4 regions of the Streptomyces sp. NPDC005551 genome follow, and region 1 is predicted to be linked to each of the others. Evidence: riboswitches for the same ligand, from Rfam matches in the RefSeq annotation. Region 1 holds a riboswitch; each other region holds the start of a gene.

What was found. A riboswitch is a leader RNA that binds a small molecule or an ion and turns the genes downstream of it on or off. The one in region 1 is predicted to bind cyclic di-AMP.
Positions count from the first base shown of each region.
Region 2: another riboswitch for cyclic di-AMP. It lies ahead of ACFYP4_RS00435 (M23 family metallopeptidase); the one in region 1 lies ahead of ACFYP4_RS17515 (C40 family peptidase).
Region 3: another riboswitch for cyclic di-AMP. It lies ahead of ACFYP4_RS11870 (LysM peptidoglycan-binding domain-containing M23 family metallopeptidase); the one in region 1 lies ahead of ACFYP4_RS17515 (C40 family peptidase).
Region 4: another riboswitch for cyclic di-AMP. It lies ahead of ACFYP4_RS23665 (NlpC/P60 family protein); the one in region 1 lies ahead of ACFYP4_RS17515 (C40 family peptidase).

Region 1 covers NZ_JBIAJE010000005.1:485,321-492,293, forward strand. Annotated here, with positions in the region: gene ACFYP4_RS17500 (urease subunit alpha) at 1-1,159, opposite strand, end outside; gene ACFYP4_RS17505 (urease subunit beta) at 1,152-1,463, opposite strand; gene ACFYP4_RS17510 (urease subunit gamma) at 1,479-1,781, opposite strand; cyclic di-AMP (ydaO/yuaA leader) riboswitch at 2,479-2,675, shown strand; gene ACFYP4_RS17515 (C40 family peptidase) at 2,679-3,152, shown strand; gene ACFYP4_RS17520 (DUF6328 family protein) at 3,234-3,767, shown strand; gene ACFYP4_RS17525 (ATP-binding protein) at 3,811-4,263, opposite strand; gene ACFYP4_RS17530 (helix-turn-helix domain-containing protein) at 4,512-5,366, shown strand; gene ACFYP4_RS17535 (DUF397 domain-containing protein) at 5,376-5,600, shown strand; gene ACFYP4_RS17540 (8-amino-7-oxononanoate synthase) at 5,631-6,764, opposite strand; gene bioB (biotin synthase BioB) at 6,921-6,973, shown strand, end outside.
Region 2 covers NZ_JBIAJE010000001.1:112,788-119,760, forward strand. Annotated here, with positions in the region: gene ACFYP4_RS00425 (pitrilysin family protein) at 1-857, shown strand, start outside; gene ACFYP4_RS00430 (pitrilysin family protein) at 854-2,242, shown strand; cyclic di-AMP (ydaO/yuaA leader) riboswitch at 2,489-2,648, shown strand; gene ACFYP4_RS00435 (M23 family metallopeptidase) at 2,661-3,428, shown strand; gene ACFYP4_RS00440 (GntR family transcriptional regulator) at 3,613-4,308, shown strand; gene ACFYP4_RS00445 (HPr family phosphocarrier protein) at 4,552-4,833, opposite strand; gene ACFYP4_RS00450 (GNAT family N-acetyltransferase) at 5,037-6,973, shown strand, end outside.
Region 3 covers NZ_JBIAJE010000003.1:803,306-810,278, forward strand. Annotated here, with positions in the region: gene ACFYP4_RS11855 (Glu/Leu/Phe/Val dehydrogenase dimerization domain-containing protein) at 1-414, shown strand, start outside; gene ACFYP4_RS11860 (TetR/AcrR family transcriptional regulator) at 593-1,192, shown strand; gene ACFYP4_RS11865 (SGNH/GDSL hydrolase family protein) at 1,256-2,041, opposite strand; gene ACFYP4_RS11870 (LysM peptidoglycan-binding domain-containing M23 family metallopeptidase) at 2,312-3,166, opposite strand; cyclic di-AMP (ydaO/yuaA leader) riboswitch at 3,171-3,326, opposite strand; gene ACFYP4_RS11875 (phosphatase PAP2 family protein) at 3,834-4,340, opposite strand; gene mscL (large conductance mechanosensitive channel protein MscL) at 4,504-4,995, opposite strand; gene ACFYP4_RS11885 (tyrosine-protein phosphatase) at 5,247-6,044, shown strand; gene ACFYP4_RS11890 (DUF6126 family protein) at 6,111-6,263, opposite strand; gene ACFYP4_RS11895 (helix-turn-helix domain-containing protein) at 6,260-6,898, opposite strand; gene ACFYP4_RS11900 (aspartate aminotransferase family protein) at 6,962-6,973, opposite strand, start outside.
Region 4 covers NZ_JBIAJE010000008.1:128,695-135,667, reverse strand. Annotated here, with positions in the region: gene ACFYP4_RS23675 (NlpC/P60 family protein) at 1-614, opposite strand, end outside; gene ACFYP4_RS23670 (hypothetical protein) at 1,145-1,498, shown strand; gene ACFYP4_RS23665 (NlpC/P60 family protein) at 1,592-2,854, opposite strand; cyclic di-AMP (ydaO/yuaA leader) riboswitch at 2,862-3,034, opposite strand; gene pcrA (DNA helicase PcrA) at 3,427-5,934, shown strand; gene ACFYP4_RS23655 (peptidoglycan DD-metalloendopeptidase family protein) at 6,116-6,973, opposite strand, start outside.

The DNA of each region.
Region 1 (6,973 bases):
CGTGCGCCGTCTGCCAGGTCCGCATGACCACCTCGCCGATCCGGCCCATCGCCTGCGAGTCGGAGGAGATGATCGAGATGGCGCCCAGGTCGTGCAGGATGTCCTCCGCGCCGATGGTGGACGGCCGGATCCGCGACTCGGCGAAGGCCAGGTCCTCGGGGACGGACGGGTTGAGGTGGTGGCAGACCATCAGCATGTCGAGGTGTTCCTCGGCGGTGTTGACGGTGAAGGGCCGGGTCGGGTTGGTGGAGCTGGGCAGCACGTGCGGCTCGGAGACCACGGTCATGATGTCCGGCGCGTGACCGCCGCCCGCACCCTCGGTGTGGTACGCGTGGATCGTGCGGCCGGCGATGGCGGCGAGGGTGTCGCCCACGAACCCGGCCTCGTTGAGGGTGTCCGTGTGGATGGCGATCTGGACGCCGGTCTGCTCGGCGACGGTGAGCGAGGCGTCGATGACGGCCGGGGTGGAGCCCCAGTCCTCGTGCAGCTTCAGTCCGAGGGCGCCGCCGCGGATCTGGGACAGCATCGCCTCGTGCGAGACGGTGTTGCCCTTGCCGAGCAGGCCGATGTTGAGCGGGTACCGCTCCATCGCCTCCAGCATCCGGGCCAGGTGCCAGGGGCCGGGGGTGACGGTGGTCGCCTTGGAGCCCTCGGCCGGTCCGGTACCGCCGCCGACCAGCGTGGTGATACCGGCCGCCAGCGCCTCGTCGGCGATCTGCGGGCAGATGAAGTGGACGTGCGCGTCGATGGCGCCGGCCGTGAGGATCCGCCCGTTGCCCGCGACGATCTCGGTCTCGGGGCCGATGACGAGGTCCGGGTGGACGCCGTCCATCGTGTCGGGGTTGCCCGCCTTGCCGATGCCGGTGATCCGGCCGTCGCGGATGCCGACGTCGGCCTTGACGACGCCCCAGTGGTCGATGATCACGGCTCCCGTGATCACCGTGTCCGGGGTGCCGTCCGCGCGCGTGGCGCGCGCCTGGCCCATGGACTCGCGGATGACCTTGCCGCCGCCGAACACCGCCTCGTCGCCGGCGCGGCCGGGACCGCCGCAGCGGTCCTCCTCGATCTCGACGAGCAGATCGGTGTCGGCGAGCCGGATCCGGTCGCCGGTGGTGGGCCCGAACAGATCGGCGTACGCGGCACGCGAGATCTCAGGCATCGAGGGCACCTCCGGTCTCACCGCGCAGGCCGGGCACCACCCGGGCACCGGCGAGCGGAACGAGTTCGACGTCGACGGGGATACCGGGCTCGAAGCGCACGGCGGTGCCCGCGGCCACGTTCAGCCGCCTGCCGCGGGCGGCGGCGCGGTCGAAGTCCAGACCCGGGTTGGCCTCGGCGAAGTGGTAGTGGGAGCCGACCTGGACGGGGCGGTCGGCGGAGTTGAGGACGGTCAGCCGGGTGACCTCGCGGCCTTCGTTGAAGGCGACGGGCCCGTCGGCGAACAGGATCTCTCCGGGGATCATCGGGCCGCTCCCCCGTCAGACGATCGGGTCGTGGACGGTGACGAGCTTGGTGCCGTCCGGGAAGGTCGCCTCCACCTGGACGTCGTGGATCATCTCGGGGATGCCCTCCATGACGTCGTCCCGGGTGAGCAGCCTGCGCCCGGAGGCCATGAGCTCGGCGACGGTACGGCCGTCACGGGCGCCTTCCAGGAGGTGCGAGGTGATGAGGGCGACGGCCTCGGGGTGGTTCAGTCTCAGCCCGCGGGCCCGGCGCTTCTCGGCCACGTCGGCGGCCACGTGGATCAGCAGCCTCTCTTGCTCGTGCGGGGTCAGTTGCACGGCGTCCCACCTCACAGTCCTCGCCCGGACCGTGCGGGGTCCGGTTGCCGCAGCCACCGCGACGGGATAGGTGTAACACACAGGCAGATTGGGCGGTCAGGCTCAATCCGGATAAGGAAACCCCTGGTGGCGTGGATCGGCAGGCTAGTTGGACGGAGTTTCAACTACGTTAACCAGCTCTTGATCCGCTCATGACCCCCGGCTGGGCCGGCCCTGCCCGTCGGGCACCGCACGCGCCCACTCCGATGGACCAACGGGGCGGAAGCGAAGTCCACGCGCCGCCCGTGGAGCGGACCGTACGGATCCGCGGAGGCGAACGACGGGCCTCCCGCGTCACCTTGCCGCCGACGGCGGACACCCGGCGCGCCGTCGCCCGGGGCCGGCGGGCGCCGGCTTCGCGCGGCGTCCGGTCCGGGACACAAACGCACCAAACGGCGTACCCCCCAACGGCGTAGACGCACCCCCGGTCATAGACCCCCTCAACTTGCGCAACGCGTGGAGAGCCGGGGCGGAATGAAGCGTTCCGCCGCAGGTGCGGGCTTGGTCGACACCCCCAACTTCCGTTCGAAACAGGGGGTGTCCACCCGAACGGGTGAGTGGTGAGTAACCCCACAAATCTCCGATTCCGTTCGGATTTTCGGACTTCCATGAGTGAAGATCCCTGCGACGACAAGCCCCCGCCGAAGCGGCGGGGCGATCCGGGCGGACGCCGAGTCCTGCCGCCGCCCGGATGACCGGTCGACAGAAGTGGATCGGCAGGAGTGGAGGACCCAGCACGACGGGCCGCCGGAGAGATCCGGGCGGTCCTTGGGGTGAAGCCGCACATCGCGGCCGGGCTACTTCGCCAGCCCGAATCCGACAGGTCATCCTTCACAGGCGGCTGACGAAGGGTTGCGCATGACTGCGCTCAATCGTGTCCCGTCGCTGTGGACCCGGGCCGGTACGGCCTCGGCCCTCACCATCGCCGCCGTCGGCGGCAGCCTCGTGGTCCCCGGCGCCGCATCCGACGCCGCCGCGGCCACATCGGCGACGAAGGCGCTTCAAATCGCGGCCTCCAAGAAAGGTGCCCCGTACAAGTACGGCGCGACGGGGCCGCGCCGCTTCGACTGCTCCGGGCTCACGCTCTACTCGTACAAGAAGGCCGGCAAGAAGCTGCCTCGTACGGCCGCGGCGCAGTACAACAAGACCAACCACGTCTCCGCCTCGCACCGCAGGGCGGGAGACCTCGTGTTCTTCCATTCGGGCCGGAACGTGTACCACGTCGGCATCTACGCCGGGAAGGGACGGATCTGGCACTCCCCGAAGACCGGGGAGGTCGTGAAGCTCACGAAGATCTGGACGAAGAGCGTCTGGTACGGCCGGGTCGGCTGACCGGCTCCCTCCGGGGGCGGCGGCGGGCGCCGCCGCCCCCGGAGGGCGTGACCATGGCCGGAAACGGATACTCGTCCGCCCATGGACGACCGACACCCTCGATCCGCGCGGAACGAGACGCCCCCGGAGCGCGCCGACCGCAACTTCGCCGAGCTGCTCCAGGAGCTGCGCGTCGTCCAGACCGGCGTGCAGATCCTCTTCGCCTTCCTGCTGACCCTGGCGTTCACCCAGCGGTTCCCGACCCTCGACACGGTGCAGCGCGTCACGTACGTCACCACGCTGCTGCTCGCCGTGCTGGCCGCCGCGCTCTTCGTGGCCCCGGCGGCCCTGCACCGGTCGCTGTTCCAGCAGAACGCCAAGGCCACCATCGTGCGGGTCTCCTCCCATCTGGCCACGGCCGGGCTGTGCGTCCTGATGCTGGCGTTCACCGGCTCCGTCCTGCTCGTCGTCGACGTGACCCTGGGCAGGGGCGGCGGAATCGCCGCGGCGGCGGGCACGCTGGTCGTCTGCGCGGCGCTGTGGGGCGTCCTGCCCCGGCTCGTGCGGCGCGCCCTCCGGGCGAAAGGGGCTCCCTCGGGGACCCGGGAGCACGAAGGTCCGGGCCGGCGCCCGTGAGGGCCGCCACGGCCCCCGGCGGCGCGGCTGCGGGGTGGCGGTGTCAAGGTTCCCGGCCCGGCGTCACCGGCCGGGCCGGGAGGGACCACGGCAGCTCGATCACGACCGTCTTGCCGCCCTCGCGGGTGGGCCGCACGCTCAGCCTGCCGCCGCACTCGGCGGTCAGCCAGCGGATGATGACCAGTCCCCGGCCGTTGTCCTGCTGGACGGCGGCGGGCAGTCGCTTCGGGAACCGCGGGTGGCTGTCGGTGACTCCGATGCGCAGCTGTTCGTCACGCTCGAGCGCGACGTCCACGGTGAAGGTCGGAGACTGCCCGAGGGTGTGCTGGACGGCGTTGGTGGCGAGCTCGGACACGATCAGGCGTACGGTCTCGGCGGCCTCCGTGCCACTCGGCAGGCCCCAGTCGGCGAGGACACCGATGACGTAGGTCCGGGCCGCGCAGACCGATGCGGGATCGCTCGGGAGAGTGACGGATGCTTCCTGGTGATCTGCCATGGCGACGTCGTCCCTTTCCCACGGGACCCGTAGTCCGACACGGAGCGGATGATTCGAGTACGGTCCCGGACCGGTGCTTCGCGCCAGACTGCCATCGCCGCACCCGTCGCGGGCGCGATCCACCGGGATGTGCATATATCTGTCGCTCGATGCGGTGAACTCCACGCGAACGAGCCCGTTCGGCCGGGCACCGGGCGCATCCTCTACCGTCGCCGGGGACGCCGCTCACCGGGCGGAAGGAGGCGGCCATGCGACACGGTCCAGCGGTGCGGCGCCGCAAGCTCGGCGCCGAACTGCGCGCCCTGCGCGGCCGGGCGGGGCTCACCAGCGGCGAGGCGGCCCGGCTGGTCGGCTGGCACCAGTCGAAGGTCAGCCGGATCGAGACCGGCACCAGCGGCGCCAAGCCGCCCGACGTACGGCGGCTCCTCGACGCGTACGGCGTCCAGAGCCCCGAACTGCGCGAACTGCTCGTCGCCCTGGCCGGCTCCGACGGCGACGGGCGCCACTGGTGGCACGCCTACCGCGGCGTGCTCCCTCCGGCGTACCGCGACTTCATCAGCCTGGAGTCGCAGGCGAGTGCCATGCGCACACTGGAGACCTGCGTGGTGCCGGGCCTGCTGCAGACGCCGGAGTACGCCCGCGCCGTCACCCGGGCCGCCGTGGAGGGCCTGGAGGACGGCAAGCTGAACGCGCTGGTGGAGGTGCGGCTGGCCCGGCAGGACGTGCTGCGTTCGCATCCGCCCCTGGAACTGAGCGCCGTGCTGGACGAGGCCGTGCTGCGGCGGACCGTCGGCGGACGCGCGGTGATGCGACGGCAGCTGGAACGGCTCCTGGTGGCGGCGCGCCTTCCGCACGTACGGCTCCAGGTCCTGCCGTTCGCGTCCGGAGCCCACGTCGGGATCAGCGGCCCTTTCGTTATCTTCTCATTTCCGAACACATCTGATCTGGATGTGGTTGTTCTTGACCACATGACGAGTAGCTTCCACCTCGAACGGAAAGAAGACCTCCGGGCCTACACCGAGGCCTTCAACACCCTTCGGGCGCACGCTCTTTCGCCCGGGGACTCCGTGGACTACATCGCCGCGATACGTGACGGCGCGTGAGGAGGCATCATGTCGGCACCGCCTCGGTCCGTACGTTCCAGTACGTCCCTGCACGGCGTGCGGTGGCTGCGCAGCAGCCGCAGCACCGGAATGAACAACTGCGTCGAGACCGCGCGACCGGGGCCGGGCCCGTGGGCCGGGCTCGTGGCCGTCCGCGACTCGAAGAACACCGCGGGACCCGCCCTGCTCCTCGCCCCCGCCGCGTGGGAGCAGTTCATCGCCGCACTGGGCTGATCCCCCCACCGGGGACGGCCCCCGCCGTGTTCACCTCGTCCGGCTGATCACCCGTACGGCGTGCTCGATCTGGTCCTCCGTGAGATCGGCGCGGGCGGTCAGCCGCAGCCGCGAGATGCCGTCGGGCACGGACGGCGGGCGGAAGCAGCCGACGGCGAGACCCGCCTTCCGGCAGTCGGCCGCCCAGGCCACCGCCCGCTCCGGGGACGGCGCCCGTACGGACACCACCGCCGCGTCCGGCCGGACCGCTTCGAGGCCCTCGGCCGTCAGGCGGGTGTGCAGGGTCGTCGCCACCCGACGGGCCCGCGCGGCCCGGTCCGGCTCGCGGCGCAGCAGGCGCAGCGCCGCGAGGGCCGCACCCGCGGCGGCCGGCGCGAGGCCGGTGTCGAAGATGAACGTCCGGGCCGCGTTGACGAGGTGGTCGATGACCGGTGCGGGCCCGAGCACGGCGCCGCCCTGGCTGCCGAACGACTTGGAGAGCGTGACGGTCACCACGACGTCGGGCGCGCCCGCGAGGCCGGACGCCCGCGCGGCGCCCCGGCCGCCGTCGCCGAGCACGCCGAGGCCGTGCGCGTCGTCGAGGACGAGTCCCGCGCCGTACTCCCGGCAGGCGGCGGCGAGCCCGGCCAGCGGTGCCGCGTCCCCGTCCACCGAGAAGACGGTGTCGGAGACGGCGACGGCGGGCCCTTCGTGGGTGCCGAGGGCCTTGCGGACGGCCTCCGGGTCGGTGTGCGCGACGACCTGTGTCGTCCCGCGGGCCAGCCGGCAGCCGTCGATCAGCGAGGCGTGGTTGCCCGCGTCGGAGACGATGAGGGAGCCGTGCGGCGCGAGCGCGGTGACGGCGGCGAGGTTCGCGGCGTAGCCGGAGGAGAAGACGAGGGCGGACTCGAAGCCGCAGAAGGCGGCGAGTTCGCGCTCGAGTTCACCGTGCAGCTCCGTCGTGCCCGTGACCAGCCGGGAACCGGTGGCGCCGCCGCCCCAGCGCCGCGCGGCCTCCGCCGCGGCCTCGGTGATCTCCGGATGCCGTGCCAGCCCGAGGTAGTCGTTGCTCGCGAGGTCGAGGAGCGGCGACTCGGCGGGGCGCGGGCGCAGCGTGCGGACCAGACCCGCCCGGCGGCGCCGGTGCGCCTGCTCGTCGATCCATGCGAACGGCGATCCGGCCATGCTGGAGCCTCCGGGCCCTGTCGTTTTGTAGGCAATGGACAGACCCTAGCCGCCGGGCCCGCCGCCCAGGATGTGGCAATACCCACACCTCGAACGGTCTCTGTTGTGCAAACTCTCCTTGGCCCCGGGCGGTCGCATAGGCCAGGATCGACCCTCATGGACCTGCTGAACACGCTGGTGGACAAGGGGCTTCGGCGCGAGCTGCCGAC
Region 2 (6,973 bases), on a different contig from region 1:
CTTACCACCACACCCCGATCGGGTCGATGGCGGACCTGGACGCGGCCACCCTGGAGGACGCCCGCGCGTTCTTCCGGACCTACTACGCCCCCAACAACGCGGTCCTGTCGGTCGTCGGGGACATCGACCCCGAGCAGACCCTCGCCTGGATCGAGAAGTACTTCGGCTCCATCGCCGGGCACGACGGGAAGCCCGCCCCGCGCGACGGCTCGCTGCCGGACATCATCGGCGAGCAGCTGCGCGAGGTCGTCGAGGAGGAGGTCCCGGCCCGCGCGCTGATGGCCGCCTACCGCCTCCCGGAGGACGGCACGCGCGCGTGCGACGCGGCCGACCTGGCGCTCACCGTCCTCGGGGGCGGCGAGTCGTCCCGCCTCTACAACCGGCTCGTCCGCCGTGACCGCACCGCCGTCGCGGCCGGGTTCGGTCTGCTGCGGCTCGCCGGAGCGCCCTCCCTGGGCTGGTTCGACGTGAAGACGTCCGGTGACGTCGAGGTCCCGGTCATCGAGGCGGCCGTCGACGAGGAGCTCGCCCGGTTCGCCGAGGAGGGCCCCACCACCGAGGAGATGGAGCGCGCCCAGGCCCAGCTGGAGCGGGAGTGGCTGGACCGGCTGAGCACCGTCGCGGGCCGCGCCGACGAATTGTGCCGGTACGCCGTCCTGTTCGGTGACCCGCAGCTCGCCCTCACCGCGGTGGAGCGCGTGCTCGCCGTCACCCCCGAGGAGGTGCAGGAGGTCGCCAAGGCCCGGCTGCGCCCCGACAACCGCGCGGTGCTCGTGTACGAGCCGGTCGCCGCCGACGAGGCGGAGGCCGCAGCGGCCGCCGAAGCCACTGACGAGGACGAGGAGTCGGCCAAGTGACCGAGCTCGCGACGATGGAGTTCCACCCCCGGCCGCAGGCAGGCGAGGCCCGGCCGTGGGCGTTCCCGGCACCCGAGCGCGGCACGCTCGACAACGGCCTGACGGTTCTGCGCTGCCACCGCCCCGGCCAGCAGGTCGTCGCCGTGGAGGTGCTCGTCGACGCCCCCCTGGAGGCCGAGCCCGCCGGTATCGACGGCGTCGCCACGATCATGGCCCGCGCCTTCTCCGAGGGAACCGACAAGCACTCCGCGGAGGAGTTCGCAGCCGAGCTCGAGCGCTGCGGCGCCACCCTCGACTCGCACGCCGACCACCCGGGCGTGCGTCTCTCGCTGGAGGTCCCGGTCTCCCGGCTCGAGAAGGGGCTCGGCCTGCTCGCCGACGCCCTGCGGGCACCGGCCTTCACGGACAGTGAGATCGAACGGCTGGTGCGCAACCGGCTCGACGAGATCCCGCACGAGAGCGCCAACCCGGCCCGCCGCGCGGCCAAGGAGCTCTCCAAGGAGCTGTTCCCGGCCGGCTCGCGCATGTCGCGTCCGCGCCAGGGCACCGAGGCGACGGTCCAGAAGATCGACTCTGCGGCCGTGCGCGCCTTCTACGAGAAGCACGTGCGTCCCGCCACCGGCACCGCCGTGGTCGTCGGCGACCTCACCGACGTCGACCTCGACGCGCTGCTCGCCGACACGCTCGGCGCCTGGACCGGCTCCCCGGCCGAGCCGCGTCCGGTGCCACCGGTCACCGCCGACGACCGGGGCCGCGTGATCATCGTCGACCGCCCCGGCGCCGTACAGACGCAGTTGCTCATCGGCCGCGTCGGAGCCGACCGGCACGACCGGGTGTGGCCCGCCCAGGTGCTCGGCACGTACTGCCTCGGCGGCACCCTCACCTCGCGCCTGGACCGCGTCCTGCGCGAGGAGAAGGGCTACACCTACGGAGTGCGGGCGTTCGGCCAGGTGCTGCGCTCGGCTCCGGACGGCTCGGGTGCCGCGATGCTCGCCATCAGCGGTTCGGTGGACACGCCCAACACCGGTCCGGCACTGGACGACCTGTGGAAGGTGCTGCGCACGCTCGCCGCGGACGGTCTGACGGACCCCGAGCGCGACGTGGCCGTGCAGAATCTGGTGGGCGTCGCACCGCTCAAGTTCGAGACGGCGGCGGCGGTGGCGAGCACGCTCGCCGACCAGGTCGAGCAGCACCTGCCGGACGACTACCAGGCGACGCTCTATCAGCAGCTCGCCGCCACAGGCACCGTGGAGGCCACCGCGGCCGTCGTGAACGCCTTCCCGGTCGACCGCCTGGTGACGGTCCTGGTGGGCGACGCCGCGCAGATCGAGGAGCCCGTCAAGGCCCTCGGCATCGGTGAAGTGAGCGTCGTTCGGGCCGAGTAGAGCCCCGCGGACGACGGGACCCTGGTGACTGATGAGTCACCAGGGTCCCCGCGTTTACCCGTCGTCCATCCGGGGTTCCGCGCGCGCTTACCCGGCTTCGTCCGCGTTATGTCCGTATTGCCGGGGCGTTGCCCTTCTGCCCTGTGGCGTGCACTACAAAAGCCGTGATTCGTTTGTCGATTGAAAGACGCCCCCCTTAGCGTCAGTCCGACTGTTCGTCGGGCAGTGCGCCGCGTCCGCGGCACCGGACAGTCATCGCCGAGTCCCCGTACGGCGCGAGCCAGGGGAGCCGGGGACCCATCGCAGTCCCTGGGGTGAATCGGGCGTCCTTCCCCAAGGAGGCCCGTAGGAGACCTTCCTGCTCCGAACCCGTCAGCTAACCCGGTAGGCGAGAGGGAAGGAAAGGACCAGCCCCTTCATGGCGTTCACCCGTGCCACCGGGAAGCACCGTCGTCCCAGCCGGATCACGCGTACCACCAAGAGTGCGGCAGGCGTGGCGGCTCTCACCACCACCGGTGTCATCGGAACCCTGGCCGCCCCCGCGTTCGCCGCGGACGCCGCCTCCGTCCAGCAGACCGGGCTGACCCAGGCCGTCACCATCGGCGACACGGTCGCCGAGCAGGTCGACGCGCAGGCCGCCGCCCAGCGGCACGCCGCCGACGAGGCCGCGGCGCTGAAGAAGGCCGAGGAGGCCGCGAAGCGGCGGGTCATGGCTGAGGCCAAGAAGGAGCGCGAGGTCAAGGCCCGTGCCGCCCGCGCCGCCGAGCGCAAGCTTCTCAACACCTTCGTCGCCCCGGTCGCCGGCTCCTACGTCTCCACCGGCTACAAGACCGGCGGCAGCCTCTGGTCCTCCGGCAGCCACACCGGCGTCGACTTCCACGCCGCGTCGGGCACCGTCGTCCAGGCCGTCGGCGCCGGCACCGTCGTCACGACCGGCTGGGCCGGCGCCTACGGCAACCAGGTCGTGATCAAGATGCACGACGGGACGTACACCATGTACGGCCACCTGGCGTCCGTCAACGTCTCCGAGGGACAGACCGTCACCCCGGGCCAGCCGATAGCCCTCTCCGGCTCGACCGGCAACTCTACGGGACCGCATCTCCACTTCGAGGCCCGTACGACGGCCGAGTACGGCTCGGACATCGACCCCGTCTCCTACCTCCGCTCGCACGGCGTCAGCCTCTGACACCCGGCGACTTCCGAAGGCCCCGGCTCGACGAGCCGGGGCCTTCGGCGTTTCGGACGCGCGTCCGTCCAAAAAATGCATATGGATTCCGGTCCGCCATCGGAAATTCCGTCCCGCTGCAATAGAGTCGCTGAACGAGCGTCAATCGACGGCGTTTCGCGAGGATTGAGGCGGAGGTCCGCTCATGCGCATTCCGGCGCACTCGGTATGCACGGCGATCCGTGACGACATCGTCGCGGGTGTCTACGAGCGCGGCAGCCGGCTCACCGAGGAACTGCTCGCCCGCCGCTACGGGGTCTCGCGCGTCCCCGTGCGCGAGGCGCTGCGCACGCTGGAGGCCGAGGGGTTCGTCGTCATCCGGCGGCACGCGGGCGCGTGCGTGGCGGAACCCACCGAACAGGAGGCGGCGGACCTCCTGGAGATGCGGATGCTGCTGGAGCCCCTGGGCGCGGCGCGGGCCGCCCAGCGCCGCACCGAGGCCCACCTCAAGGTTCTGCGGGGCCTGGTCAGGCTCGGGCAGGAGCGGGCCAGGAGAGGCCACAGCGAGGATCTGCGGTCCCTGGGGGCCTGGTTCCACGAGACGCTCGCCCAGGCGTCCGGGAGCCCCGCGCTGACCTCGACACTCGCCCAGCTGCGGCACAAGATCGCCTGGATGTACGCGGTGGAGGCGCCGGCCGACGCCGCGGAGGCCTGGGCGGAGCACGGCGGCATCGTGGACGCCGTCGCGCGCGGGGACAGTGAGCGGGCGCGCGCGATCACCGCGCTGCACGCCGAGCGCGCCGCCTCCGCGCACCGTTTCCGCTCCGCGCGGCGCGCCCGACCCGCGGACCGCGTGAGGACTTCGCAACCTCCCGTAAACATCTCCGGCCCACGGCATTAACAGAAGCACCGTATACAAAGAGGGATATTCGGAAGGCGGCTGTTTCCGCTGCCCTCTTTCCGTGCGCCGGGAATTCCCGTCGCGCCTTTTCGGGTGCCTGTCGCATTGTCCGGACGGCGTGCTGATATCGACCGGCCGCCGACCGGAGCCGAGCGACGGGATCCGGAAAGGCGCGAGAACGGCGAAGCCGCGTCGACCGGTCGGGCCGACGCGGCTTCGCCGCACAAGAGAGTGTCCGAGGAGTCAGACGGTCTCGGGAAGCTCGTCGAGGCCCTCGGAGACCAGCTTGGCCAGGCGGTCGAGGGCCGTGTCCGCGCCCTCCGCGTCGGAGGCGAGGACGACCTCCTCGCCGCCCTGGGCGCCGAGGCCGAGGACCGCGAGCATCGACGCGGCGTTGACGGGGTTGCCGTCCGCCTTGGCGATCGTCACGGGGACGCCGGAGGCCGTGGCCGCCCGGACGAAGATGGAGGCGGGGCGGGCGTGGAGGCCCTCGGCCCAGCCGACGTTGACGCGGCGCTCAGCCATGTGATGCTGCCCTTCCGGTGTTCCAAGGTTGTCTAGACCAGTGTCCCATACGGTGAAGCGTGCCCGGGCGGACCGCGGGCCCACCCCGGCGGGAGCCTCCGGGACGAGCCCCGGAGGAGTCACCCGGCACGCCCCCGGAGGCGGTGGCGGACCCCCAAGCCTGCCTCGCGACGTCGCCGGACGCGAGCCGTACGCTGGGGCCCATGCAGACCCCGTCGGACCGGCACGAGTACCCCGCCCACTGGGAAGCCGACGTGGTGCTGCGCGACGGCGGCACGGCGCGCGTCCGCCCCATCACCGTCGACGACGCCGAGCGCCTGGTCAGCTTCTACGAGCAGGTTTCGGACGAGTCGAAGTACTACCGCTTCTTCGCGCCCTACCCGCGGCTGTCCGCCAAGGACGTCCGCCGCTTCACGCACCACGACTTCGTGGACCGGGTGGGACTCGCGGCCACGATCGGCGGCGAGTTCATCGCGACCGTACGGTACGACCGCATCACCCCCGACGGCCTGCCCGCCTCCTCCCACCCCGCGCCCGGCGCGGCAGAGGGCGCACCCGTCTCCGACGAGGCCGAGGTGGCCTTCCTCGTGCAGGACGCCCACCAGGGACGCGGTGTCGCCTCTGCCCTGCTGGAGCACATCGCGGCGGTGGCCCGGGAGCGCGGCATCCGCCGCTTCGCCGCCGAGGTGCTGCCGGCCAACAGCAAGATGATCAAGGTGTTCACGGACGCGGGCTTCCGGCAGAAGCGCAGCTTCGAGGACGGGGTGGTCCGGCTCGAGTTCGGACTGGAGCCGACGGACCGCTCGCGTGCCGTCCAGTGGGCGCGGGAGCAGCGGGCCGAGGCACGGTCCGTGCAGCGGCTGCTCGCGCCCGGCTCGGTGGCCGTGATCGGCGCGGGCCGCTCGCCCGGCGGAGTGGGCCGCAGCGTCCTCGACAACCTCCGCGAGGCCGGCTTCACCGGCCGCCTGTACGCCGTGAACAGGGCGTTCGAGGAGAAGGAGCTGGAGGGCGTCCCGGCCCACCGCTCCGTCCGGGAGATCGCCGAGCCCGTCGACCTCGCGGTCGTCGCCGTCCCCGCGGAGCACGTGCCGGACACCGTCGCGGAGTGCGGGGAGCACGGCGTGCAGGGGCTCGTCGTGGTCTCCGCCGGATATGCCGAGAGCGGGCCCGAGGGCCGCGAGCGCCAGCGCGAGCTGGTCCGCCAGGCCCGCACGTACGGCATGCGGATCATCGGGCCCAACGCCTTCGGGGTCATCAACACCTCGCCCGGGGTGCGGCTCAACGCCTCGCTCGCCCCGGAGATGCCCCGCGCCGGGCGGATCGGCCTGTTCGCCCAGTCCGGCGCCATCGGCATCGCGCTGCTGTCCCGGCTGCACCGGCGCGGCGGCGGTGTCACGGGCGTGACCGGCGTGTCGACCTTCGTCTCCTCGGGCAACCGCGCGGACGTCTCCGGCAACGACGTGCTCCAGTACTGGTACGACGACCCGGACACCGACGTCGCCCTGATGTACCTCGAATCCATCGGCAACCCGCGCAAGTTCACCCGGCTCGCCCGGCGGACCGCGGCGGCCAAGCCCCTGGTCGTCGTCCAGGGCGCCCGGCACGGCGGAGCCGCCCCCCAGGGCCACGCCGTCCGGGCCACCCGGCTGCCGCACGCGACCGTCTCCGCGCTGCTGCGGCAGGCCGGCGTCATCCGCGTCGACACCATCACCGAGCTCGTCGACGCGGGTCTCCTGCTCGCGCGCCAGCCGCTCCCGCCCGGGCCCCGGGTGGCGATCCTCGGCAACTCGGAGTCGCTCGGGCTCCTCACCTACGACGCGTGCCTCGCCCAGGGGCTGCGGCCGCTGCCGCCGCTGGACCTGACGACGGCGGCCTCGGCGGACGACTTCCACGACGCGCTGGCCCACGCGCTGGCCGACGACACGTGCGACGCGGTGGTGGTGACCGCCATCCCGGCGGTGGGGGAGACGCCCGCGGCCGACGAGGCCCTCGCCGGGGCGCTGCGCTCCGCCGCCGCGGCGGCCCCCGCCAAGCCGGTGCTCGTCGTCCACGTCGAGCTGGGCGGGCTCGCCGAGGCGCTGTCCGCCGCCGCGAGCACCGCCCCCCAGCCGGCCGCCCCCGGTTCCCGGCCCCCGGCCGC
Region 3 (6,973 bases), on a different contig from region 1:
CTGCCGGGCGACGCCTGGCTCTTCACCGACGCCGAGGTCCTGGTGCCGGCCGCCGTCTCGTACGCGGTCGACACCGTCAACCAGGCCGGGATCACGGCCCGTTGGATCGTGGAGGCCGCCAACATGCCCGTCCTGCCGGGGGCGGAGGACCTGCTCGCCGCACGCGGGATCACGGTCCTGCCAGACGTGGTGGTCAACTCAGGTACCAACGCCTGGTGGTGGTGGACGCTGTTCGGTGACGTCGGTCCCGACGCGGACGAGGCGTTCGCGTACCTCCGTCGCGCGATGCGCGTCCTGATCGGCCACGTGCTGGCGCGTGCGGAGGCCGACGGCACGACTCCCCGGGCGGCGGCCCACGCCGTGGCCGCCGACCGGCTGCCGGTGATCGCGGAACGGTTCGGCTGGTACCGGTGACGGTCCGGCTCCGTGACGGAGCGGAGCACGCGTCCAGCCCGAGCAGGGCCGGTGTCGGCGTCAGCGGCGTCGGTGTCGGTGTCGGCGCAGCTCACGCGTTCACGGTGAGGCCGGGCCGGCGTCCGGGGTGCGCCGCGCGACGGATTAGGGTTGCCGCGTGGCGAGAGTGCGGTTGAGTGTGGTCCAGCGGCGCGAGGAGATGCTGCGGGCCGCCATCGGACAGATCGAGGCGCGCGGTGTCGCGGCCGTGCGCATCGCGGACGTGGCCGCGGCGCTCGGGGTGAGCAACGCGCTGGTGCTCTACCACTTCTCGACCAAGGAGAAACTGGTCGCCGAGGCGTTCGCGTTCGCCGCCGAGGACGACCTCGCCCGGCTCCGCAAGCTGCTGGGCCGGCGCACGTCGGCGCTTCGGCGGCTGCGGGCGGCCGTCCGCTGGTACGCGCCGACCGGCCAGGCCAAGGGCTGGCGGCTGTGGATCGAGGGCTGGGCGGTGGCCCTGCGCGAGCCGGGGCTGCGCGAGGTCACTCAGCACCTCGACCGGCAGTGGAAGGCCGCGCTCGCCGAGGTGATCGCGGAGGGCGTGGCCGCGGGCGAGTTCCGCTGCCCGGATGCCATGGACGCGGCCCTGCGGCTCACGGCCCTGCTGGACGGTCTCGCCGTGCAGATGACGGCCTACCCCGGCGCCGTGTCGCGGGCGCGCACCCGGGCATGGGTGGACGAGGCCCTCGCCCGCGAACTGGGCCTGGATCGCGAGGCGTTGACGTCACCGCCCGGCTGAGCCGCCGGCTGACCCGCCGTACCGGGCGCACCGCCCGCGCGGCGGGGGCCTCTGCCCGGTTCCTCACACCGCCGGTGCGATCCGCAGCTTGATGTCGTCCGGTGACAGGCTGCCCTTGGCCGCCACGTGGTCCCCGGAGGACTGGCCGCGCAGTCGGCGGCCGATCCAGGGCACCAGGTACTCGCGCGCCCACTGGATGTTGTCGCGGCGCACCTCGAAGGTGCCGCGCGGCGGCAGCGGGGGCCACGGCTGGTCCGGGTCCGCCGGGACCTCCAGGCCGAGGACCTGGCCGGCCCGCAGGGCGACCCGGGTGTGTCCCTCGGGCGACAGGTGGAGGCGGTCGCCGTCCCAGGCGCGCCGGTCCTGGATGGTCTTGAGCGACCACAGGTCCAGCACCGGGCAGCCGTAACGGTCGGCGATGGCCCGCACATGCCCGTTGTACGTGGCGATCTTGCCGCGCAGATGCCTGAGCACGGGCATGGTGCGGGTGTCGAACCCGGTGGTGACCATGACGGTGCCGACGGCCGAGGCGAGGTCGGCGACCGCGCGCTCGAAGCGCTCGGCGACCTCGTCGGGGTCGGTGCCCGGCCGGAGGATGTCGTTGCCGCCCGCGCAGAACGAGACGAGGTCCGGCGCCAGTTCCTTGGCCTGCCGGAGCTGGCCCTCGACGATCTGGTCGAGCAGTTTCCCGCGTACGGCGAGGTTGGTGTAGCCGAAGTCGCCCTCGGGACGCCGGTCGGCGAGCAGTACCGCGAACCGGTCGGCCCAGCCGACGAAGGCCCCGTCCGGACCGGGATCGCCGACGCCTTCGGTGAAGCTGTCCCCCACCGCCACGTACGACCCGATCACTGATCTGTTGTCACTCTTCGAATCGTCTGCCACATCGGCCCATGATTCCCCTCCGATGTGAGCTACGCGACCGTAGGAAGGGGTTGACGGCTGGTGAGATAAGCCACTCGTCAAGTGTTGGTCAACCTCGGAATAAGGCGGTGCGCAGGGGCGGTTGACGAGCCTCAACGCCCGGAAGCGCGGGCTCCGCACACCTCGTCGCCGGCGCCGTGCGCGCCGAAGGCCGGACCCCGGGGATCGGGGTCCGGCCTTCGGCGGCGTGTGCGGGCGTCAGCCGACGGAGACGCCGTGGGCGCGCAGGTACGCGATGGGGTCCACGTCCGAGCCGTAGTCCGGGGTGGTGCGGATCTCGAAGTGCAGGTGCGGTCCGGTGACGTTGCCGGTCGCGCCGGACAGGCCTATCTGCTGGCCGCCGGTCACGGTCTGCCCGGCTGAGACCGACAGCGAGGACAGGTGGGCGTACTGGGAGTACAGGCCGTCGGTGTGCCGGATGACGACCTGGTTGCCGTACGCGCCGCCCCAGCCGGCCGAGACGACGGTGCCGGGTCCGACGGCCTTGAGGGAGGTGCCGGTCGGGACCACGAAGTCGACACCGGTGTGGTAGCCGCTGGACCACATGCTGCCCGCGGTCTTGTAGGCGGTGCCGACGGTGGCGCCCGCGACCGGCATGGTGTAGCCGGAGCTGCTGGTGGCCGCGGCCGGAGCGGCCTTCGTCTTCGTCGTCTGGGTGGTCTTGCCGGACGACGGGGCGGCGGGGGACGCGGCCTTGCCGCCGAGCGTCAGCTTCAGACCCGGGTGGATCAGTGCCGGATCGCCCCCGATGACCGCGCGGTTGTCCTGGTAGAGCTTCTTCCAGCCGCCGGCGACGTGCTGCGTGTCGGCGATCTTCGCGAGGGAGTCGCCTGCCTTGACCGCGTAGGTCTTCGTCGCGACCTTCTGGGCGGCGGCCGGCGCGGCGGCGGCCTTCTCCGGAGCGGCGGAGACGGCGGCCGCGGGAGTCGCGGCCTGGGCGCCCGCGGCTCCCATCAGGGGCAGGGCGAGTGCGGCGCCACCGGTGCCGACGACGGCTATCGAGCGGGTGAGGCGCAGGGACTTGGGACGGCGGTGCTTACCCTTCGCGGGCATGGTGCATTCCTCTCCGGCGCCTGCGAGGTCAGCTGTCGGGTGCGAGCTGGAGATGCCCGGCCGCGTTGCGCGCGGCTCAACCCCTAGCCTGTCCGGAGACCGGAACAGGCGTCGTACCTGTGGGTCCCCCGCTCCTGCCGTGGACGGGTGAGTGTGCGGGATTCCGGGCGGCGGCAGGATTGGGCGTCCGTCCGGAGTGAGGGTGAACGTAGGCGACATGAGAGGGCGTCGACAACCTTGTGGGTTTTCTGTGCGCACCCATTTCTTGATCGATGTCCGGATTGCCGGTCACTGTCCGTCGACGAGTGATCTTTCCGGGTCCGCAATCGCTTGGTAATCCCGAAGACTTGAGAAACCGGGCTGACGACGCATTGTCACCGGTATGACGCTGCTCACGCGCCACTCCGCCAGGAGGCCTTGCTGATGCACCAGTTGGGACTCATGCCTCTAAATGGGACAGAAGGTTCAGACGGCACGTTGAAGGACATCTGCCGCAGGGTGTCCGGTGGTCGGCGCCTGACGGCTGACGGCTGACGGCTGACGGCTGACGGCTGACGGGACAAAACGAACGGCGACGGCGGGCCGCTCATGGAGACGCGGCCCGCCGAGGGGTCGGACGGCCACCCGCACCGAGGCGGCCACGGTGGGGAGCGGTGCTCCCCGGGGCTCACCGCAGCAGACGCAGCGCCAGCCGGGGGCTCTTGCGCACCAGAGCTGCCGCGGCCAGGCCGATCACCGCTCCGGCCGCGACGTCGGACGGATAGTGGGCGCCGGTGTGCACCCGCTCGGTGGCCACCATCGCGGCCGGAACCGCACACACGGCGCCCGCCAGGGGCCACACCGCCGCCACCGCGGCGGTGAACCCCACGCCCGCGGCGGTGTGCCCGGAGGGGAACGAGGAGGAGTCGGGCCGCTCGTGCACGTCCTCGTGCGAGATCCATTCCTTCGGCGGCCGCTCCCGCTCGCACACCTGCTTGAGCACGGCGTTGGACACCAGCTCCGCCACGGCCATGCTCGCCAGTCCCGCGACAGCGGCCCGACGGCCTCTCCAGCCCGCCAGGGACATGACGGCGGCGGCACCCCACCACAGCTTGGTGTGCTGGGCGGCGTCCTCCACCGCCGGCAGCACGCGCCGCGCACAGTCCGACTGCCACCCGGCGACCCGCCGCGTCAACCGATGATCCTTTTCACGAAAGTCAGCCCATGCGTTCATGGGCTGCGACTTCCCGCCCGGGACGAGTCGTAACAGGCGTCGGCCCGGCTTCCGCGCGGCAGCTCGGACCGAGCGTCCTGGACGGGGCAGCCTGCGTGCCGCCCCGCCCGACAGACCGGCGCTCTCACCGGTCCTGACGAGCCGGTACGGTGCCGTCCGCAGCCGCCGGTACGGTGCCGTCCGCAGCCGACTGGGCCGTCACCTGGGCGGGGAGCGCCGGCAGCGGACTGGTGCAGGAGGCGCAGCGGCGGGCCTCCGTGGGCACGGGGCTGAGGCATTCGGGGCACTCGCGCTTGGGTGCCTGCACGTCGTGGCTCGGCGCGAAACGCTGGTGCAGCTTGTTCACGGGCAGCACCACGAGGAAGTACAGGGCGGTCGCGACGAGCAGGAAGCTGATGGCGGCGTTGATGAACGCCCCGTACGGGAATTCGGTCCCGCCCACCGTGAAGGTCTTGCGGCTGAGGTCACCGGTGGTCCCCGACGCCAGACCGACCAGCGGCGTCAGGAAGGCCCGGACGAAGCCGTTCACCACGGCGGTGAACGCCGCACCGATGACGATGCCGACCGCCAGGTCGACCACATTGCCGCGCAGGATGAATCCGCGGAAGCCCTTCACCTGTCACTCCTCCATCTGCCTGGGTCACCACCCGCCGGCGCGGGCGGTCCCCGCACGGCCCGGCGCCCTACGAGCGACGTCTTACCGGCTTCGGCCCAGGCAACCTTCGGTCACGTCGTCGCGGTACTCCGCCCGGCATACGCCGCCTGTGGACAACTCATTGCCCCAGGAACCCATGTCGTATCGTCAAGAGCGCATCCGATCGGTGGGCTACGCCGAGCAGCCCCGACGGACGAGTGGGAGGAGCCCCCGTGACGCAGCAGATCCCGTCGACCGAGCCACAGCTGGCCGGAGTGCGCAACTTCCGTGACGTGGGCGGCCTGCCCACCACGGACGGTCGGCGAGTGCGGCACGGGCGGTTGTTCCGCAGCGGCCACCTCGCGCACGCGACCGGGGAGGACGCCGCGTTCCTCGCCTCGCTCGGCCTGCACACGATCTTCGACTTCCGTAACGCGGCGGACCAGAAGCTGGAGGGACCGGACGTCGAGCTGCCGGGCGTGCGGAACGTGAATCTGCCGCTGAGCGACCCGGCGGACGGCGCCGAGTTCTGGAAGATGGTCCGCGACGGCGATCTGGAGCAGCTGCGCGCGATCCTCGCCGACGGCAAGGCGGCGGACCGGATGATCGGCTCCTACCGCATGATCATCAAGGAGCGCACCGCCGAGCACTCGCGCGTGCTGCACGCGCTGGCGGAGGACAGTGTGCCCGCCCTGATGCACTGCGCGGCGGGCAAGGACCGCGCCGGCCTGTCGATAGCCGTGACCCTCCTCGCCGTGGGTGTCGAGCGCGACGCGATCCTCGCCGACTACCTGGAGTCGAACGCCGCGCACCGCCGGTACAAGGTCCACCGCAGCAGCTCCGCGGCCTCCGCCTACTCCCCCGAGGTCATGGAGCTGCTGGGCCCGCTCTTCGACGCCCGCGCCGAGTACCTGTCGGCCGCGTTCGAGACGATCGAGGCGACCTGGGGCGGGACCGACGCCTACCTGGAGCAGGGGCTGCGGGTCACCCCTGAACTGCGGGAGCGGCTGCGCGACCGGCTCCTCGACTGACGAGTCCCCGGCCCGGGTCCTGACGGCCGGTCCCCCGCGGGGCCGGCCGAGCGGAACCCCCTTCGGCTACTGGTTCCGCGCGCCCAGAGTGAACAGCAAGTAGACGAAGGCCGCGAACAGGTGACCCACGGCCACGTAGATGATGAGCCGCACCCACAGCGCGCGCGGGAATTTCTCCTCCATGGACCGCCGGGGCCCGGGCTCCGTGGGTTCGGTCATGAAGCATCTCCTGGTGTCGGGTGGCCGGTCACCGGGCCGAGGCACAGCGCGGTGATGGGGCTCTGCAGCAGTGAGTGGACGAAGAGCAGCTCGGCCCCGGCGCGGTCGGCGGCGGCCAGACGGTGCGGGGTGAGCGAGTCGAAGTGCGCGCTGTCCCCGGGCGCCAGGACGTGCGCGGTGTCCCCGAGACGCAGGCGCAGCTCGCCCTTCAGGACGTACAGCCACTCCTCACCGGGGTGGACGCGCACGATGTCGCCCTGCGCCCCGTGGGGCACGTGCACGCGCAGTGCCTGCATGCCGCGGCCGGGGGCGCCCGCCTGCCAGTAGGTCCAGCCGCCCGCCGTGCTCGGCTCCAGGTCGGCGGCGCGCATCACGGCGTCCCGGTCGGCGACGCTCTCGCCGAGCAGCTCCGAGACCGTCGTACCGTAGACGCGGGCGAGCGCGAGCAGCATCGGCAGCGAGGGCTGGCGCTGCCCGGTCTCCAGCCGCGAGAGATGGGCGGGCGAGAGATGGGCGGCGCGCGACGCCGCCTCCAGGGTCAGGGAGGCGCGGCGGCGCAGTGCGCGCAGCTGCGGGGCGACGGCGGGCAGGCCGTCCCCCGGTCCGGGAGGGTGCGTACCCTCGGCAGGGCTCATACCGCCCATTGAGCCCCAGCGCTTGCCTCCGAGGCAAGTTTGTTGCCCCGGAGGCAAAAAGGGTCAGCGGTTCGC
Region 4 (6,973 bases), on a different contig from region 1:
CGCTGCTCGTCCGTGAGCCGGGACAGCAGTTCCCGGGCCTTCCCGAGCTTCTCGTTGATCTTCTTCTTCTGGCGTTTCAGCTCCGCCTGCCGTGACGTGAGGGAGGCGAGCTGGACGTGTGCGGCGCCGCGCAGCTGCCTGATCTCCCGCAGCTGCTCGCGTACGTCTTCCACGGCCGAGGCCTGCCGGCTCCCGGCGCGTTCGGCGAGCGCGGCCCCGTCCAGATACCGGTCGGGGTCGTCGGAGAGCGCGAGCTGCACCGCGGGGTCGAGGCCACCGCTGCGGTACTGCGCGGTGGCGATGGAACCCAGCGTGTCGCGCGCCGAGTTGAGGCGGTCCGTCCGGCGAGCCGCCTCGTCCTGCAGCGTCTCCAGCCGCTGCTGCCCCTTGTCGGCCTTCTCCTTCGCCCCGTTGTACTTCTCGGTGGCGGCCTCCGCCTCCTGGTACAGCTTGTCGACCCTGGCCTTGACCTGCGCCGGGGTGAGCTGCGGTTCGGCGTACCCCGTGCCCTCGAACGCCGTGGCCGTCGCCGCGCCCGCGAGGGCGATGGTGGCGGCGGTGCGGGCCGTCCTGCCGCCGAACGGACGGTGTCCGGGCTTGCGGTGCGATGCCACGAGGGCACACATCCTTTCGTGAAGACTCGGGCCGCACGACCGTCCGAGCGGGAGGCGGTGACGCGTCCGGCGGCGGCCCGCACAGGGGAACGGGGCGCCGCCGGACCTTTCGGCGGAAGTGACCGGTGCCGCCCCTGGCCAGGGGCGGCGGTGGAGAGCCGGTCACCTGGGGGAGGACGCTAAACGCGGGCGGGCGGGGGCCGTGACGGCATGTGCGGAAGTGGCGGGAGTGGACCGCCGGGTGACCGTATGCGACCGCGATCCCGGGCCGCGGGTGTCGGCTCGACGCCGAGTCCTGACCGATGCGGCGGTTGTCCGGGTGGCGGGGGAGACCCGGGTGCTATGAGCCCACCAGGTGGCTCGGGTGGCTCGGGTGGCTCGGGTGGCTCGGGTGGCTCGGGTGGCTCGGGTGGCTCGGGTGGCTCGGGCGGGCCGGGTGGCTCGGGCGGCCCGGGTGGCCCGGGTGGGCAGGCGGCCCGGGGGAGGCCGGTGCGGGGAGACACCGGGGCGCCCGATTAGGCTCCGGCCCCATGGACGTACTCATCCATCTCTTCGTCGGCCTGCACATCATCGGGATCGCCGCGCTGCTCGGCGGCTTCCTCACCCAGTTGAAGGCGATGGGCCGGGGCACGGCCCGGTTCGTCCCCGCGATGCTGCACGGCGCGCTCACCATGCTGGTCACCGGCGTCGTACTGGTCGGCCTCAACCAGGCCGAGGACAACCCGCTCGACAACATCAAGCTCGGCGTGAAGCTGGCCCTGCTGATCGTGATCCTCGGTCTCGTCTACGTGAAGCGTGACGAGGAGAAGGTCGAGAAGGGCGCCTTCGCCGCGGTCGGCCTGCTGACCACGGCGAACATCTTCATCGCGGTGCTCTGGACCTGAGGCCGTGAGCCTTCTCGGACCGCCGTCGGCCGGTGTCCGGCGTGACCGTGGGATCACGCCGGACACCGCGTCACGCCTAACGCGGTCCAGCCCTCACGCCGGGCGCACGACGCTGTGGACCGACGACTCGCCGCCGTGGTGGAGCGGCTCCTCGCGGACGTGGGCACCCGGCCTCGGGGCGTGGATCAGCATCCCGTGGCCGGCGTAGAGCCCGACGTGGCTGCTGTCGTCGTCGAAGAAGACCAGGTCACCGGGGGCGATCTCGGAGAGCGGGACGCTGGTGCCCGCGTCGGCCTGGTCCCGGACGGTGCGGGGCAGAAAGACACCGGCGGCCATCCACGCGGCCCGCGTGAGACCGGAGCAGTCGTACGAGTCCGGACCCATGGCGCCCCAGACGTACGGCTTGCCGATCTGCGCCCGGGCGTAGGCGAGCACCTTGCCGGCCGTGGTGGCCCGGGGCGGGTCGTTCGTGGGGAGCACCGTGTCGGCCGTGGTGGCCCGGGGCGGGTCGTTCGTGGGGAGCACCGTGTCGGCCGTGGTGGTCCAGGACGGGTCGTTCGTGGGGAGCACCGTGTCGGCCGTGGTGGTCCAGGACGGGTCGTTCGTGGCGAGCACCGTGTTGGCCGTGGTGGCGTACGAGGGGGCGTCCGCCGTGCCGTCCGGGCCGTCGGCCGGGGAGCCCGGGTCCTGCCGGGCGGGCGCCTCCGGGCGCTGCTTCTCCTGAGCGGTCTGCTGGCGGGCCGGCTCCTCGGTCCTGCGCTCCGCGGCCTCCCGCTGCCGCTCCTCGACCGACGTGAGCCGCGCCTGCTCCGCGGCGGTGAGCTGCGCGAGCAGTACGCGGGCGTCGGCGAGCTTCCGCTGCACCTGCGCCTTGGCCGACTTCAGCGTCCGCTGCGGGACGGCCGGTTTCGCCGAACCCCCCGCGGCCTCGGGCCCCTTCCGCACCCTCGCCGCCTGCTCGGCGGTGTGGCCGGCCGGCAGGAGGGGCGCGGCGTCGGAGACGGCGGCCCCGGTGCGGGACAGGGTGACGGCGTACGGAACCGGTTCCGCGCGCGTGGTGCCGGGCCTCCCGGTACGGCCGGCCGTGTCGTCGCGGGGGGTGTCGTCCCGCGTGCGCGGCTGGGAGCTCTTCCCCCTTGCCCCGGTGTACCGCTGGGCGGCCGTCCCGGCCTGGTGATAGAGGTCGTCCACCTTCTTCCGGACTTCCTCGCGACTCGGCTCGGAATCGGCCGAGGGTGCGGCGTTCGCGGTCTGCGAGAGCAGGGCCACGGAGGTGAGGGCCGCCGTGGCGAGACCCGGGACCCGTGCGCCCGCTACGCGCGTCACTGCGGGACGCGTGGTGCGTTGCGACGCCAAGAGAGGCGACTCCTTCCATGATCCGCCTACCGGGTTAGCTGTCGGGTTCGGGCGGGTGGCTCGGAAGGGTTGCCCTACGGTCCTCGCCCGGACAGGCGGTCGGACCGATTCACCCCGAAGATCGGTGGGTCCCCGGTTCCGGCTGCCGCGCGGGCGCGCCGGATTCGGCGGAGGCCGCGCGGCCCGGCGTCGTTCGCCGGTTGGGTCGGGCGGCCTGACCGGCACGTTAGCCAACTCGTGTGGCTTCTGTGAAGGTTGATGGCCGATATGCCCGATACGTTTTCGTGACCTTCTTTCCGGGGGCCGCTTCGCGCCGTCGGACGACTCGGTGTCCGGACGGTCCGCGCGGTCCGCGTGACGTGGCGTGCGTCTCGTCCGCGCCGGTCACCCCAGGTGACGACACGGACCCGGAGGGCGAGGCGGAGTCGGGCCATGGGCTCCAGGCAGGGAGAACGCGTCCGGCGGGCAGCCTCCGGGGCGGCACCGGAGGTGGTCCGTCCGCTTTCGGGAGGCCGGTGGAGTTCCCGGCGTGGCCACGGGCTGTCAGTGGGGCGGCCTAGACTCGGATGGCGATGAGCAGCCTCTTTGACGACAGCTTCCTGGCGGACCTCAAGCCCTCCGGGGCCCACGGGGAAGAGCCCCCGCCGCCGCCCGAGGACGGGACGCCGGAGCAGCTTCCGGACGACCTGTTCGGCGGCCGTTTCGACGTGCCCCCGAGCCGGGACGCGTACTACCGCGACGGTGCGGCGCGCCCCGCCGTGGACCCGGCGGCGCTGCTGGACGGGCTGAACGAGAACCAGCGCGCGGCCGTGGCGCACGCCGGCTCGCCGCTGCTCATCGTGGCCGGTGCCGGGTCGGGCAAGACCCGCGTGCTCACGCACCGCATCGCGTATCTGCTGGGCGAGCGGCACGTGCACCCCGGCCAGATCCTCGCGATCACCTTCACGAACAAGGCCGCGGGCGAGATGAAGGAGCGCGTCGAGCAGCTCGTCGGCCCGCGCGCCAACGCGATGTGGGTGATGACCTTCCACAGCGCGTGCGTCCGCATCCTGCGCCGCGAGTCGAAGCGGCTCGGCTTCACCTCGTCGTTCTCGATCTACGACGCCGCCGACTCCAAGCGGCTGATGGCCCTGGTCTGCCGCGACCTGGACCTCGACCCGAAGCGCTACCCGCCGAAGTCGTTCAGCGCCAAGGTCTCGAACCTGAAGAACGAGCTGATCGACGAGGAGGACTTCGCCGCCCAGGCCGGCGGGGCCTCCCGGACGGAGTCGGGGGGAGGTTTCGAGGAGACCCTCGCTCAGGCCTACGCGCTCTATCAGTCGCGGCTGCGCGAGGCCAACGCGCTCGACTTCGACGACCTGATCATGACGACGGTCAATCTGCTGCGCGCCTTCCCGGACGTGGCCGAGCACTACCGCCGCCGCTTCCGCCATGTCCTCGTCGACGAGTACCAGGACACCAACCACGCGCAGTACGCCCTCGTCCGCGAACTCGTCGGCACCGCCGAGCACCCGGTGGACGTGCCGCCGGGCGAGGACGACCTGCCGCCCGCCGAGCTGTGCGTCGTGGGTGACGCCGACCAGTCGATCTACGCCTTCCGCGGCGCGACGATCCGCAACATCCTCCAGTTCGAGGAGGACTACCCGGACGCGACGACGATCCTGCTGGAGCAGAACTACCGCTCCACCCAGACGATCCTGAGCGCCGCGAACGCGGTCATCGAGCGCAACGAGTCCCGCCGCCCCAAGAACCTGTGGACCAACGCGGGCGCGGGCGCGCGGATCACCGGCTACGTCGCCGACACCGAGCACGACGAGGCCCAGTTCGTCGCCGACGAGATAGACCGCCTCACGGACGCGGGCGAGGCCAAGGCGGGAGACATGGCCGTCTTCTACCGTACGAACGCCCAGTCCCGTGTGTTCGAAGAGGTGTTCATCCGCGTCGGCCTGCCGTACAAGGTCGTCGGCGGCGTCCGCTTCTACGAGCGCAAGGAGGTCCGCGACGTCCTCGCGTACCTGCGCGTGCTGTCGAACCCGGAGGACTCGGTCCCGCTGCGCCGCATCATGAACGTGCCCAAGCGCGGCATCGGAGACCGGGCGGAAGCCATGATCGACGCCCTCGCCCAGCGGGAGAAGATCAGCTTCCCGCAGGCACTGCGCCGTGTCGACGAGGCGTACGGCATGGCGGCCCGCTCGACGAACGCCGTCAAGCGGTTCAACACGCTGATGGAGGACCTGCGGACGGTCGTCGAGTCCGGCGCCGGCCCGGCGACGGTCCTGGAGGCCGTCCTCGAACGCACTGGTTATCTCGCCGAGTTGCAGGCCTCGACGGACCCGCAGGACGAGACCCGGATCGAGAACCTCCAGGAACTCGCCGCCGTGGCACTGGAGTTCGAGCAGGAGGCCGGCGAGGGCGAGACCGCCGGCACCCTCGCCGAGTTCCTGGAGCGCGTCGCCCTCGTCGCCGACTCCGACCAGATCCCCGACGAGGAGGACGGCAACGGCGTCATCACCCTGATGACCCTCCACACCGCCAAGGGCCTGGAGTTCCCGGTCGTCTTCCTCACCGGCATGGAGGACGGCGTCTTCCCGCACATGCGTGCGCTCGGCCAGACCAAGGAACTGGAGGAGGAGCGGCGCCTCGCGTACGTCGGCATCACGCGCGCGCGTGAGCGGCTGTACCTGACGCGTTCCTCCATGCGCAGCGCCTGGGGCCAGCCTTCGTACAACCCGCCGTCCCGCTTCCTGGAGGAGATCCCGGACGCGCATCTGGAGTGGAAGCGCACGGGAGGCATGGGCCCGGTGGCCGCGGGCCCCGTCTCGGGTGTGGCGGCCTCGCTCTCCTCGTCGCGGTCGCGGTCCGCGGCCTCCGGCGCGTCCGGTTTCGCGACGCGCCGAGGTGTCGCCGAGAAGCCGGTGGTCTCCCTGGCCGTCGGCGACCGGGTCACCCACGACCAGTTCGGCCTCGGCACGGTCGTCGGCGTGAAGGGCACCGGCGCGAACGCGGAGGCCACGGTCGACTTCGGCGAACCGAAGCCGAAGCGGCTGCTGTTGCGGTACGCGCCTGTCGAGAAGCTGTAGGGAAACCCGGCGCGTCCGGCGTCCAAGGGCCCGGCCCGGGCCTCACCGCCGGGGCCTCACCGCCCGGGGCGCCCGCGCGGGGACAGGTGCGGCGCAGAGGGGTGGCGCAGAGGGTGCCCGCAGGGTGCGCCTCAGCGGACGCGCGGCGATGGGGCTCGGGGGACGCGGAGCGGGGTCGGCCTCAGGTGGGGTCGATGTCGTGGCTGCGCACCCACGACAGCGGGTCGATCGCCGAGCCGCCCGCCGGACGGACCTCGAAGTGCAGGTGCGGGCCGGTCGAGTTGCCGGAGTTCCCGGAGAACGCGATCGGGTCACCGGCCTTCACGACGGTCCCCGACGGGACCTTGTACGTGGACAGGTGGCAGTACCAGGTCTCCGTACCGTCCTTGGCGGTCACGATCGCCATGTTCCCGTACGCGCTGTTCCACTGCGTCCGTACGGTGCCGTCGGTCGCGGCCATCACCGTCGTGCCGTAGGAGACCGGGAAGTCGATGCCCGTGTGCACGGACATCCAGTTGATGCCCGACTGCCCGTAGTAGGCGCTGAGCCCCTTCTGCGCGACCGGCAGCGAGAACTTGGGGCGCAGCCGCTCCTTGCGGGCCGCGTCCTCCGCCGCCTGCTTCCTCTTCGCCTCCTGCTCGGCCTTCAGGTCGATGCGTTCCTGCGTCCGGCTCGCCCGGTCGGCGAAGTCGTCGGCGTCGGCGGAGAGGTTCGCGAGCTGGGTGTCCAGCTGGTTGTTCGCGGCGGACGGCTTCACGGACGTCGTCTCCGGAGCGGCGGCCGTCGTCTCGGTGTTGTCGTCCGCGCTCACGCTCACGACGGAGGCGGCGGCGATCCCCGCGACGCCCATCACGCACGCCGAGGGCACGGCCACCGTCAGCAGGGCGGAACGCCTGGCCGGGGCGCGGCGCCGGGAACGGCTCCCGGAGCGCGATGCCGAACGCGAACCTGGAACGGGCCCGGCCGCTTCCGGGGCGGTCTCCTCGACGCCGTCGAGAAGCAGCGACTGCGATTCCTGGTCGTCCTCGCCGTCGCCCGC